2 regions of the Alteromonas sp. ABD4_190 genome follow, and region 2 is predicted to be linked to the other one. Evidence: predicted binding sites of a transcription regulator. Region 2 holds the regulator's gene; the other holds the start of a gene.
The links. The regulator sigma-54, encoded in region 2, starts transcription at its own class of promoters, with help from an activator protein. The targets are predictions, from matches to a motif close to GTTGGCACGNNNNTNGNNT.

Region 1: the regulator sigma-54 is predicted to act here: its motif matches at 2,065-2,083, upstream of glnK (P-II family nitrogen regulator).

What each region holds. Positions count from the first base shown of each region.
Region 1 is NZ_JBSWWN010000001.1:1,691,247-1,696,353, reverse strand. It holds gene ACXAFM_RS07510 (DUF808 domain-containing protein) at 1-69, opposite strand, end outside; gene ACXAFM_RS07505 (helix-turn-helix domain-containing protein) at 198-977, shown strand; gene ACXAFM_RS07500 (hypothetical protein) at 1,053-1,907, opposite strand; gene glnK (P-II family nitrogen regulator) at 2,150-2,488, shown strand; gene ACXAFM_RS07490 (ammonium transporter) at 2,521-3,768, shown strand; gene ggt (gamma-glutamyltransferase) at 3,990-5,107, shown strand, end outside.
Region 2 is NZ_JBSWWN010000001.1:1,288,366-1,293,472, forward strand. It holds gene kdsC (3-deoxy-manno-octulosonate-8-phosphatase KdsC) at 1-274, shown strand, start outside; gene lptC (LPS export ABC transporter periplasmic protein LptC) at 271-849, shown strand; gene lptA (lipopolysaccharide transport periplasmic protein LptA) at 818-1,363, shown strand; gene lptB (LPS export ABC transporter ATP-binding protein) at 1,366-2,091, shown strand; gene ACXAFM_RS05675 (RNA polymerase factor sigma-54) at 2,165-3,646, shown strand; gene hpf (ribosome hibernation promoting factor) at 3,677-3,964, shown strand; gene ptsN (PTS IIA-like nitrogen regulatory protein PtsN) at 3,978-4,421, shown strand; gene rapZ (RNase adapter RapZ) at 4,505-5,107, shown strand, end outside.

The sequences.
Region 1 (5,107 bases), 400 kb from region 2:
CATGGTTGCGATGTCATCCATTAACGTTGCAATATCATCAAGTAAGGCAAGTAAGTTAGCTGCGGCCACTGTGATTTTCCTTATATTCGTTGTTATTAAGTGTGCTGTTTTTATGTTTCACTAACATAGCAAATCGGCAAGCGATAAGTAGTTGCGGCATACAAAGAATACGCGCAGCATCTTACCTTTGGCAACTTATGAATAATGTGACATCAGAGAAAAAGGCTGGAATCAGTGTGAGTAACGACAGAGAAACAGATGAAGAAACACAATTACCCTCGCTTTCAGTTCGTTCTTATGCAAGAAAAGCCCGTAGTCACGCTCACCCTTTTTATCAGTTAGTATTGCCTGTAAATGGGCATATAGAAATAGCGCAAGATTGTTTTACTGGCAGCGTCGGTGTAGGTGAGGGAGTGTGTATAGCGCCGCTCGAAGTACATAGTTTTAGTGCAAACGAAAATGCAAAGTTTGTGGTCGCCGACTTACTTTCAGTACCTGAGCAGTTAAAAGACAAACGAAGCCCTATCTTTCAGGTTAATACCGCCCTTCAAGCTTTCTTAAGTTTTACTGAAGTGCAATTAACGAATTACGCGTTTTACGGACAGGATGAAATGACCGCGTTATTTCAGGTGTTACTGGCGAAAAGCGAGGTGGGCGGGGGAACAGACAAGCGGATCACCCAAGTAATAAGCCATATACATAGTGACTTAGGGGCATCGCATTCGTTGCAGTTGCTTTCAGAGATGGCCTGTATGGGAACCACACAGTTCAAAACTCGGTTTAAACAAACCACTGGTCTTAGCTTACGTGATTACCTAGTGAAGATAAGGATGGAGAAAGCCAAAGCACTGCTTAGAAACACCGATACGCCTATGTCGAGCATCGCTCAATTAACGGGGTACGAAGATGTTGCTGCATTCAGCCGCCGATTCAAAGCCTATTTCGGGCAACCACCAAAGTCTTTTAAAAGAAAGTAATCACGCCTTGCTAAAGGGGGACACTAGTCGGCTACGGACTATCGCAAAAAAGAGCACGGCAAAAATCAATACGCGCTAGTTTCGCTCTTCATCTTTGGGCAGTTTATTCACTCTCGCATCTATAAAACGTTTGTGATCGTCCATTTTGGTGCATTCTAAGGTTCCACCAGCAATCCCACTCAATATCGCCAACGTTTTATTGGTCGTACTGCTACAGTTTACGCGTTTTGAAGGGCGTCGATTTTCATTAGCTTGTATTTCTTGTGTACTTGGCCCGCTTAATATAGGGCTATCTTTTCGTTCTCGGAAATTCCTTGCTGCTTGCTCGGCGTCTTCAGCTACTTTTTCACTGTTATATTTTTCAAAATAAAGCGCAGCGCCATCTTTGACCGATAAATTTAACGAACCCGCGCGACGATTTGCATCTTTTGAAAGCGTAGGCGTTGGTGGCGCAGTAATTGGCTTATTTTCTACCTGGACTTGCTGTATTTCGGGCTCAGTAACTTTCTGCTGCTTTGCTTCAGGAATTTCAGAAATTTTAGTTTTACTATCAGGTGCTTCGATGGGTTGAGTGACATCAGACTTCAGTTCAATTTCTTGCCTTTTAGCGGAAGCATCGACTGCTTTAGTGTCTTCTATTTCGGCTTGGATTGAGGGACCCGGAGTTGGAGGGTAGTATAGCTTGGCACTGATCTCAGGTGTTCGCTCTAAAACGTTAACACGAGCTTTTTGATTATCAATACTCAATTGAGAAAGTAAGACAACCAAAATCACCCCAAATACGTGAACACCACATGAAACTAACAGCGCTCTCCACGCCGTTTTTTTAGTAACGGAATGGTTCTCAGTGCTGCGTTCTGGCGCAAAGAAAGATGGGGTGATAGTCGTCATAGTAAACAACAGACCATTCGCTCTCTCGAATAGTTCCATCCTAATTTCATCGCACTTTTTAGTCACCTTACCTCAGTAATTTCTTTGGCCGCTACATTATTGGGCATTTTTCAACTCGTGCACCATTAATGTGCATTATTTTTGTGCGCGCCGCCGCTGCTTGTGATTATGTGTATGATTTATATAGTTAAATATTTATGGCATGGCTCTTGGTTTATCTTCCCGTAGTTGGAAATACGACCATAAATTACAGAATAACCAAAACAAACTGGGAGCAACTCATGAAACTAGTTACAGCGATCATCAAGCCGTTCAAGCTAGATGATGTTCGTGAAGCCATTTCAGAAATCGGAATCGACGGTTTGACCGTGACCGAAGTGAAGGGCTTTGGACGTCAAAAAGGACACACTGAACTTTACCGCGGAGCGGAATATCAGGTGGATTTTCTACCTAAAGTCAAACTGGAAATTGCTGTTCAGGATGATCAAGTAGAACGCCTGGTAGAGGCCATCGTTGGCGCTGCCAAAACAGGCAAAATTGGAGACGGCAAGGTGTTTGTTTATGACCTTGAACATGCCGTTCGTATTCGAACTGGTGAGTCGGATAGCGACGCGCTGTAAGCCACAACGATATATTTGCGGAGAAAACCATAATGGAAATCACTTTTGAACTTGGGTATGCGCTAGATACCTTTTATTTTCTAATCTGCGGTGCACTAGTTATGTGGATGGCTGCAGGTTTTGCGATGCTTGAAGCTGGTCTTGTTCGAGCGAAAAACACCACAGAAATTCTAACTAAAAACGTGGCGCTATTCGCTATCGCTTGCACTATGTACATGATTTGCGGTTACGGCATTATGTACGGTGGCGGCGACTGGGGTCCATTCCTAAGCGGTATCATGGCTGATGGCGCAACAGGTGTAGCTGAAGAGCCAGCAACATATGCACCTTCTGCTGACTTCTTCTTCCAAGTAGTATTTGTTGCAACAGCAATGTCTATCGTATCTGGTGCGGTAGCTGAGCGTATGAAGCTTTGGGCATTCCTAGCGTTCGCAGTTGTCATGACGGGCTTCATCTATCCAATGGAAGGTGCTTGGACATGGGGCGGCGAAGCAGTATTCGGTATGTATACGCTTGGCGACCTTGGTTTCTCTGACTTTGCAGGTTCAGGTATTGTTCACATGGCTGGTGCAGCAGCTGCTCTTGCTGGTGTGCTTGTACTTGGTGCGCGTAAAGGTAAATACACTGCAGACGGCAAAGTAAATGCTATCCCTGGTGCTAACCTGCCGCTGGCAACATTAGGTACATTCATCCTTTGGATGGGTTGGTTTGGTTTTAACGGTGGTTCAGTACTGGCTACTGCAACTGTTGAAAGTGCAAACTCAGTAGCAATCGTATTTATGAACACGAATGCTGCAGCTGCGGGTGGTGCAATTGCTGCACTTATCGTTGCACGTATTCTATTCGGTAAAGCTGACCTAACTATGGTACTTAACGGTGCGCTTGCGGGTCTTGTTGCTATCACTGCAGAGCCATCAACGCCAACGCCTCTTCAAGCGACTCTATTTGGCGGCCTAGGCGGTATCCTAGTAGTACTTAGCATTGTTGCACTAGACAAGCTTAAAATTGACGATCCAGTGGGCGCAATTTCAGTTCACGGTGTGGTTGGTCTTCTAGGTCTAATCCTTGTACCTTTCACTAACGATGGTTCAAGCATCTCTGGTCAGCTAATTGGTGCAGCGACTATCTTTGTATGGGTATTCGTAGTGAGCCTAGTGGTATGGCTAGTGATTAAAGCGGTTATGGGTGTACGTGTGAGCGAAGAAGAAGAATTCGACGGCGTAGACATGAGCGAATGTGGTCTGGAAGCATACCCAGACTTCACAAGCAGCCGTTCGTAAGAGAGTCTCGATTAGGCAACGAAACAACAATAACAATAATGCCTTATTACTTCGTTTAAGCCCCGCTAATGCGGGGCTTTTTTCGTTTCATGCAATGTGTTTTAAGACCATTACTGAGCTTAGGAAAAGAGCCTAGGCGTAATGTGACAATAACGCTACACTATGAACCGATAGACTAACGCTAGATTTATTATCGGCAACGTTTTAGTAAAAGGACGGTTATGATTGCAAGTGTGCGACTTCTACCTTTGATACTGGCTTTCTTTAGTATCAGCTGTTTGGGCTACGACAGAATAACGGGGCATCCCTTTGCAAGTCGCTCAGAAGTTATTGCAAAGAACGGCATGGCAGCAACAAGCCAACCATTAGCTACGCAAGTGGCGTTGGATATTTTAAAACAAGGCGGCAGTGCAGTTGATGCAGCTATTGCAGCTAACGCCATGTTAGGTTTAGTTGAGCCTACAGGCAGCGGTATTGGCGGCGACCTATTTGCCATTGTGTGGGATGCAAAAGAAGAGAAGCTAGTCGGCTTAAACGCTTCTGGCCGTTCACCCAGACAGTTAACCAAAGCGGTGTTTGCCGAGCGTGGTTTGCATCAAATTCCAAAATTTGGTCCGCTACCCGTTTCTGTCCCTGGCGCTGTAGATGGCTGGTTTGCACTACACGAAAAATTTGGCAAGCTGCCCATGTCTGCGCTGCTTACCCCATCTATCAAATATGCCCGTGAGGGGGTTCCTGTTTCAGAAGTCATTGCCTATTACTGGCAGATGAATCAAGAGCGAATTGGTCACTATGACGGCTTCGCAGAGACTTTTCTTATCGACGGAAAAGTACCGCAAAAAGGCGATATTTTTAAAAACCCCGGGTTAGCTGTGACCTATGAAAAGATTGCAACAGGCGGGCGAGATGCTTTTTATAAGGGCGATATCGCACGCACCATCGATGCTTACATGAAGTCTCAAGGCGGCTTTTTGTCATACCAGGATTTGTCATCGCATACCTCGGAGTGGGTAGAGCCCGTTTCTGCTAACTATCGAGGGTATGATGTGTGGGAACTTCCGCCCAACGGACAAGGCATAGCGGCACTACAGATTCTTAATGTGCTTGAGCACTATGATATCGAAGGAATGGGGTTTAACTCAGCAGACTACATCCATACCTTTGTTGAAGCCAAGAAGCTCGCCTTTGAAGATCGCGCTAAGTTCTATGCGGATCCAGACTTCAACGATATTCCAGTCGACTGGCTAATTTCGAAAGAGTATGCCGCTAAGCGTCAGAAGCTCATAGATAATGAACGCGCAGCGAATCGCGTTGATGCGGGTATTTATGAAGGAGATAC
Region 2 (5,107 bases):
TGAAGAAAACAAAGCTGACGCCCTCGGCGAATTAATGAAAAGCCTAGGGTTGAACTCAAGCGAAGTTGCCGCCGTAGGAGACGATATGCCCGATACAGGTATGTATCAGCACGTAGCGGTAAAAATAGCGGTTGCCGATGCTCACCCTTTTGTTGCAAAACAAGCGAACTGGATCACCACACTTCCAGGTGGATTTGGCGCAGTTCGAGAAATATCGGATACCATTTTGCAGGCTAAAGGCGTTGCAAATGACATTTTCGGAGCTAGTGTATGAGCCAGTTTGGCTTCAATCGCTTAGGTTTAAGTATATCGGCACTATTTATCTTAGCGATGCTGATGTACATCCCAACGTGGATGGAAGAGCAGCCTGAAACTCAAGGTAGTAGCGAAAATGATGCGCTCAAGCCTGCCTACAAGGCAAAAAACTTAACTACAACCTTGTACAATCAAGACGGTGAGTTAAATCACAAAGTCTTTGCAGAGTCGATGGAGCATTACGACCAATTAGGCTTTGTTTTATTCCAGCAACCTAAATATACCCTTTATACAGAAAGCGCTTCATCACCTTGGGTTGTAACGGCGCAGGAAGGAACGCTATATAACAATGAATTAATTCAGCTTGAAGATAGCGTTGTTATTGAAAATCAAACCAGCGATGATTTTGTCAAAAGTTTATCCACGGAATACATCCAGATAAATTTAGACACGAAACAAATGACATCTGATCAACCCGTTGAGATACTGGGTACGCAATATCTTATTTTAAGCAATGGGTTTAACGCGAATTTACGCACACAAGAATACGAGCTTTTAGATCATGTACAAACGACTTATTCCCCTAGCAACTAGCCTTCTACTTGCCATCGCTAGCGGTGCGGTAATAGCCAGTGAAGAAGATTTTTCACAACCCATTAAGATAGGGTCAAACACCCAGTTTATTGATGGTAAAAACAAAACCGCGCTGTACAAGGAAGATGTACTTATTACCCAAGGTTCACTCCTAATCGAAGCTGATGAAGTAGAAGTAATAGCTACAGATGGCAGCGGCCGTGAAATATTTATCGCCCGTGGCAACCCTGCAAGCTATTCTCAATCACTAGAAGACGGTACACCGGTATCAGCGAAAGCCAATGAAATTCGCTATGAAGTAATTAATCGCACTATTTCTCTGGCGGGTAATGCTGAGCTACAGCAAGATACCAGTAAAGTACAAGGTGATAAGATTACGTTCGATATGATTACTGAACAATTGCTTGCAACGGGTGGTGCCGGTGAAGATGGTGAAGGTCGTGTAACCACAGTGTTTACTCCTGACACCATTCGTAAAACATCGTCTAAGAAAGACAACGAGGACAATGAATAGCAATGGCAACTTTGAGCGCTAAAAACCTTGCTAAATCGTATAAATCGCGACAGGTTGTTCGCGATGTAAGCCTTTCAGTGTCTACCGGTCAAATTGTTGGTCTTCTCGGCCCTAACGGCGCTGGTAAGACCACCACTTTTTACATGATTGTAGGCTTAGTCAACTTAGACAAAGGCAAGATCGAAATTGATGATAATGAGCTTACTCACCAGCCAATGCATGAGCGCGCACGCCGCGGTATAGGCTACCTCCCGCAAGAGGCATCAATATTTAGGAAGCTTACGGTACATGAAAATATCATGGCCATTTTGCAAACCCGTAAAGATTTAAATTCACAACAGCAAGAAGAAGAAGCAGACGCCCTACTTGATGAATTTAATATCAACCATATACGTAATAGTACGGGGATGAGTTTGTCCGGGGGAGAGCGGCGTCGCGTAGAGATTGCCCGAGCTCTGGCAGCAAAACCACAATTTATTTTGTTAGACGAACCATTTGCCGGTGTTGATCCAATATCAGTTAATGATATAAAGAAGATAATACAGCATCTGCGAGATAGGGGTATTGGTATCCTTATCACGGACCATAACGTACGCGAAACATTGGACGTTTGCGAAAAAGCGTACATTGTGAGTCATGGCGAGCTTATTGCGCAAGGAACTGCGGAACAGGTTTTAAGTAATCAAAAAGTAAGGGACGTATACCTAGGCGAACAATTCAGGCTATAGTTAGTGTAACCGAATTGTCATTTTTCAGTTTCGCTCTGGTATATTTAATTTAGAGCATTTAAATAAGACGTAGATGAAACCATCTTTACAGCTAAAATTTAGCCAACAACTTACCATGACACCTCAGCTACAGCAGGCCATTAAGCTGCTGCAGCTTTCTACGCTTGATCTTCAGCAAGAGATTCAAGAAGCGCTCGACTCTAACCCGCTTTTAGAAGTGGAGGAAGGTAACGACGAGCCACAAGTAGAAAAGAACAATGTCGATAGTGACGATAGTGCTGCTGAAGCGACAGCTTCTGCATCGAGCGATACGCTAGAAGCGGGAGATGCACTGGAGAAGAATGATCTTCCCGATGAGCTACCTATCGACAGTACCTGGGATGAGTATTATTCGGCTTCTTCCGCGCCTGCACCTGGCCCATCTAACGATGATGAACAAATCTTCCAAGGCGAAACCACTGAAGACATCCAAGAACATCTTCTTTGGCAAATGCGCCTCACTCATTTTTCAGATACTGACCGCGCTATCGCTACAGCCATCATCGATTCGATTGACGAATCAGGTTATTTAACCGTTACCCTTGACGATATCTTAGATGCTGTTAATGACGATGACTTAGAAGAGCCTATCGAAATGGACGAAATAGAATGTGTGCTTAAGCGCATTCAAATGTTCGACCCCATTGGTTCAGGGTCTCGTACACCTCAAGAGTGTCTTATGGTGCAATTGCGCCAGTTTTCAGAAGACACACCGTGGCTTGCTGAAGCGAAGCAGCTTATTGAGGAATATTCAGACTTACTGAGCAGTAAAGACTACCGCACGCTAATGCGTAAGAGCCGATTGAAAGAAGATCAGCTGCGCGAAGCAATGCGTTTACTCCAAACCTTGAATCCTCGCCCAGGTAGTGCTTTAGTTACTAAAGAGCCTGAGTACGTTATTCCTGATGTCTCAGTAACCAAGAAAAATGGCCGTTGGGTGGTTGAGCTGAACCCCGACAGTCTGCCTAAATTAAGCGTAAATCAAACGTACGCAGCAATGAGTCGCCGTGCCAAGAATAGTAGCGATTCACAATTCATCCGCTCACACATGCAAGAGGCTAAGTGGTTCATAAAGAGCCTTGAATCTCGCAACGATACCTTGATGAAGGTTGCAAATTGCATTGTGCAGCAGCAAATGGGCTTTTTTGAGCACGGCCCGGAAATGATGAAACCAATGGTGCTAAATGATGTCGCAGAAATGGTAGATATGCACGAATCGACTATTTCGCGTGTGACAACACAGAAGTATATGCATACGCCCCGTGGCATCTTTGAATTGAAGTATTTCTTCTCAAGCCACGTAGCAACCGAGTCAGGTGGTGAGTGTTCATCTACAGCGATTCGTGCATTGATCAAGAAGTTAGTGGCTGCGGAAAATCCTAGCAAGCCGCTAAGTGATAGCAAGATTGCTTCATTGTTGGCCGAGCAAGGCATAAAAGTCGCTCGGCGAACAATAGCAAAATACCGGGAATCGTTATCGATCCCGCCGTCGAACCAACGCAAAAGCCTTATCTAAACGGGCTTAATAATATAAGGAAGACGAAATATGCAAATCAACCTTACTGGTCATCATGTCGAAATCACCGACTCTTTGCGTAATTATGTCGATACGAAGTTCAGCAAACTTGAACGTCACTTTGATCACATTTCTAATGTGCATGTCATCCTGAACGTTGAAAAATTAAATCAAAAAGCTGAAGCGACTGTTCATTTAAGTGGCGCTGAAGTATTCGCATCCTCAGAAAATACCGACATGTATGCGGCGATTGACAGCATGGTTGATAAACTCGACCGGCAGGTAATCAAGCATAAGGAAAAACTGAAAAAACATTAGTAGTTAATTGAGCATGGATATACAAGCCATCGTAAGTCTGGACCGCACCGAGTGTGCGGTTCAGTGTAATAGTAAAAAGCGAATTCTTGAGATCATCGCTGATATCGCTGCCAAGCATAACGATAACATCGACCAGGCAACGGTTCTAAATAGCTTGATGGCTCGAGAACGTATGGGTAGCACGGGTATTGGTAACGGCATAGCACTGCCTCACGGTCGCTTGGCCGGCCTTGAGAAGGTAATAGCAATCGTTGTAACCAGCACACCAGCTATCAACTTTGATGCCCTAGACGAAAAGCCCGTAGACATATTCTTTGCTCTTCTCGTTCCCGAAGAGCAAACCGAAGGACACCTTCAGACACTGGCTACCGTAGCCGGTAAGCTAAGCGACAAAGAAACGATTAAAACAATACGTCGTGCAACAACCAGCGACGAAATTATTTCTGCATTAAGTTAAACAATAAGTGCCTACACCTCATAGGTAGGCGCTTTATTCGACAACTCGTATGTGATGAAACCAGAATATAAGGGAGAATTTAGGTGAAGCTGATCATAATCAGTGGTCGTTCGGGGTCTGGTAAGTCTGTCGCACTTCGCGCATTGGAAGACTTAGGTTACTACTGTGTTGATAATATCCCAGTAAATTTGCTTCCCACCCTCACCCATACTGTTGTTGATGAATACGATCAAGTTGCGGTAAGTATCGACGTTAGGAACCTACCCAAAAACCCTGACGACTTGGTAGAGATTCTAGACTACCTGCCATCCTCTTGGTCGATGACTATAGTGTACATTGACGCAAGCGATGACGTTCTGGTTAAGCGTTTTAGCGAAACTCGCCGTCTTCACCCTTTAGCTAAGCTAAATAAGTCTCTATCGGAGGCTATTAGGGCGGAGTCTGCGCTTCTTGCGCCAATTACTGAACGCGCTGATTTGTACCTAGATACAGACAAGCTAACAATACATCAACTCGCCGAACTGATCCGTGAACGTATTTTGGGTAAGAAAAGTTCACGCCTTGTTCTTGTCTTTGAGTCGTTTGGCTTTAAACACGGTATACCTAAAGATGCTGACTACGTTTTTGACGCGCGTTTTTTACCTAACCCCCATTGGGAGCCAGACCTTAAACACTTAACTGGGTTA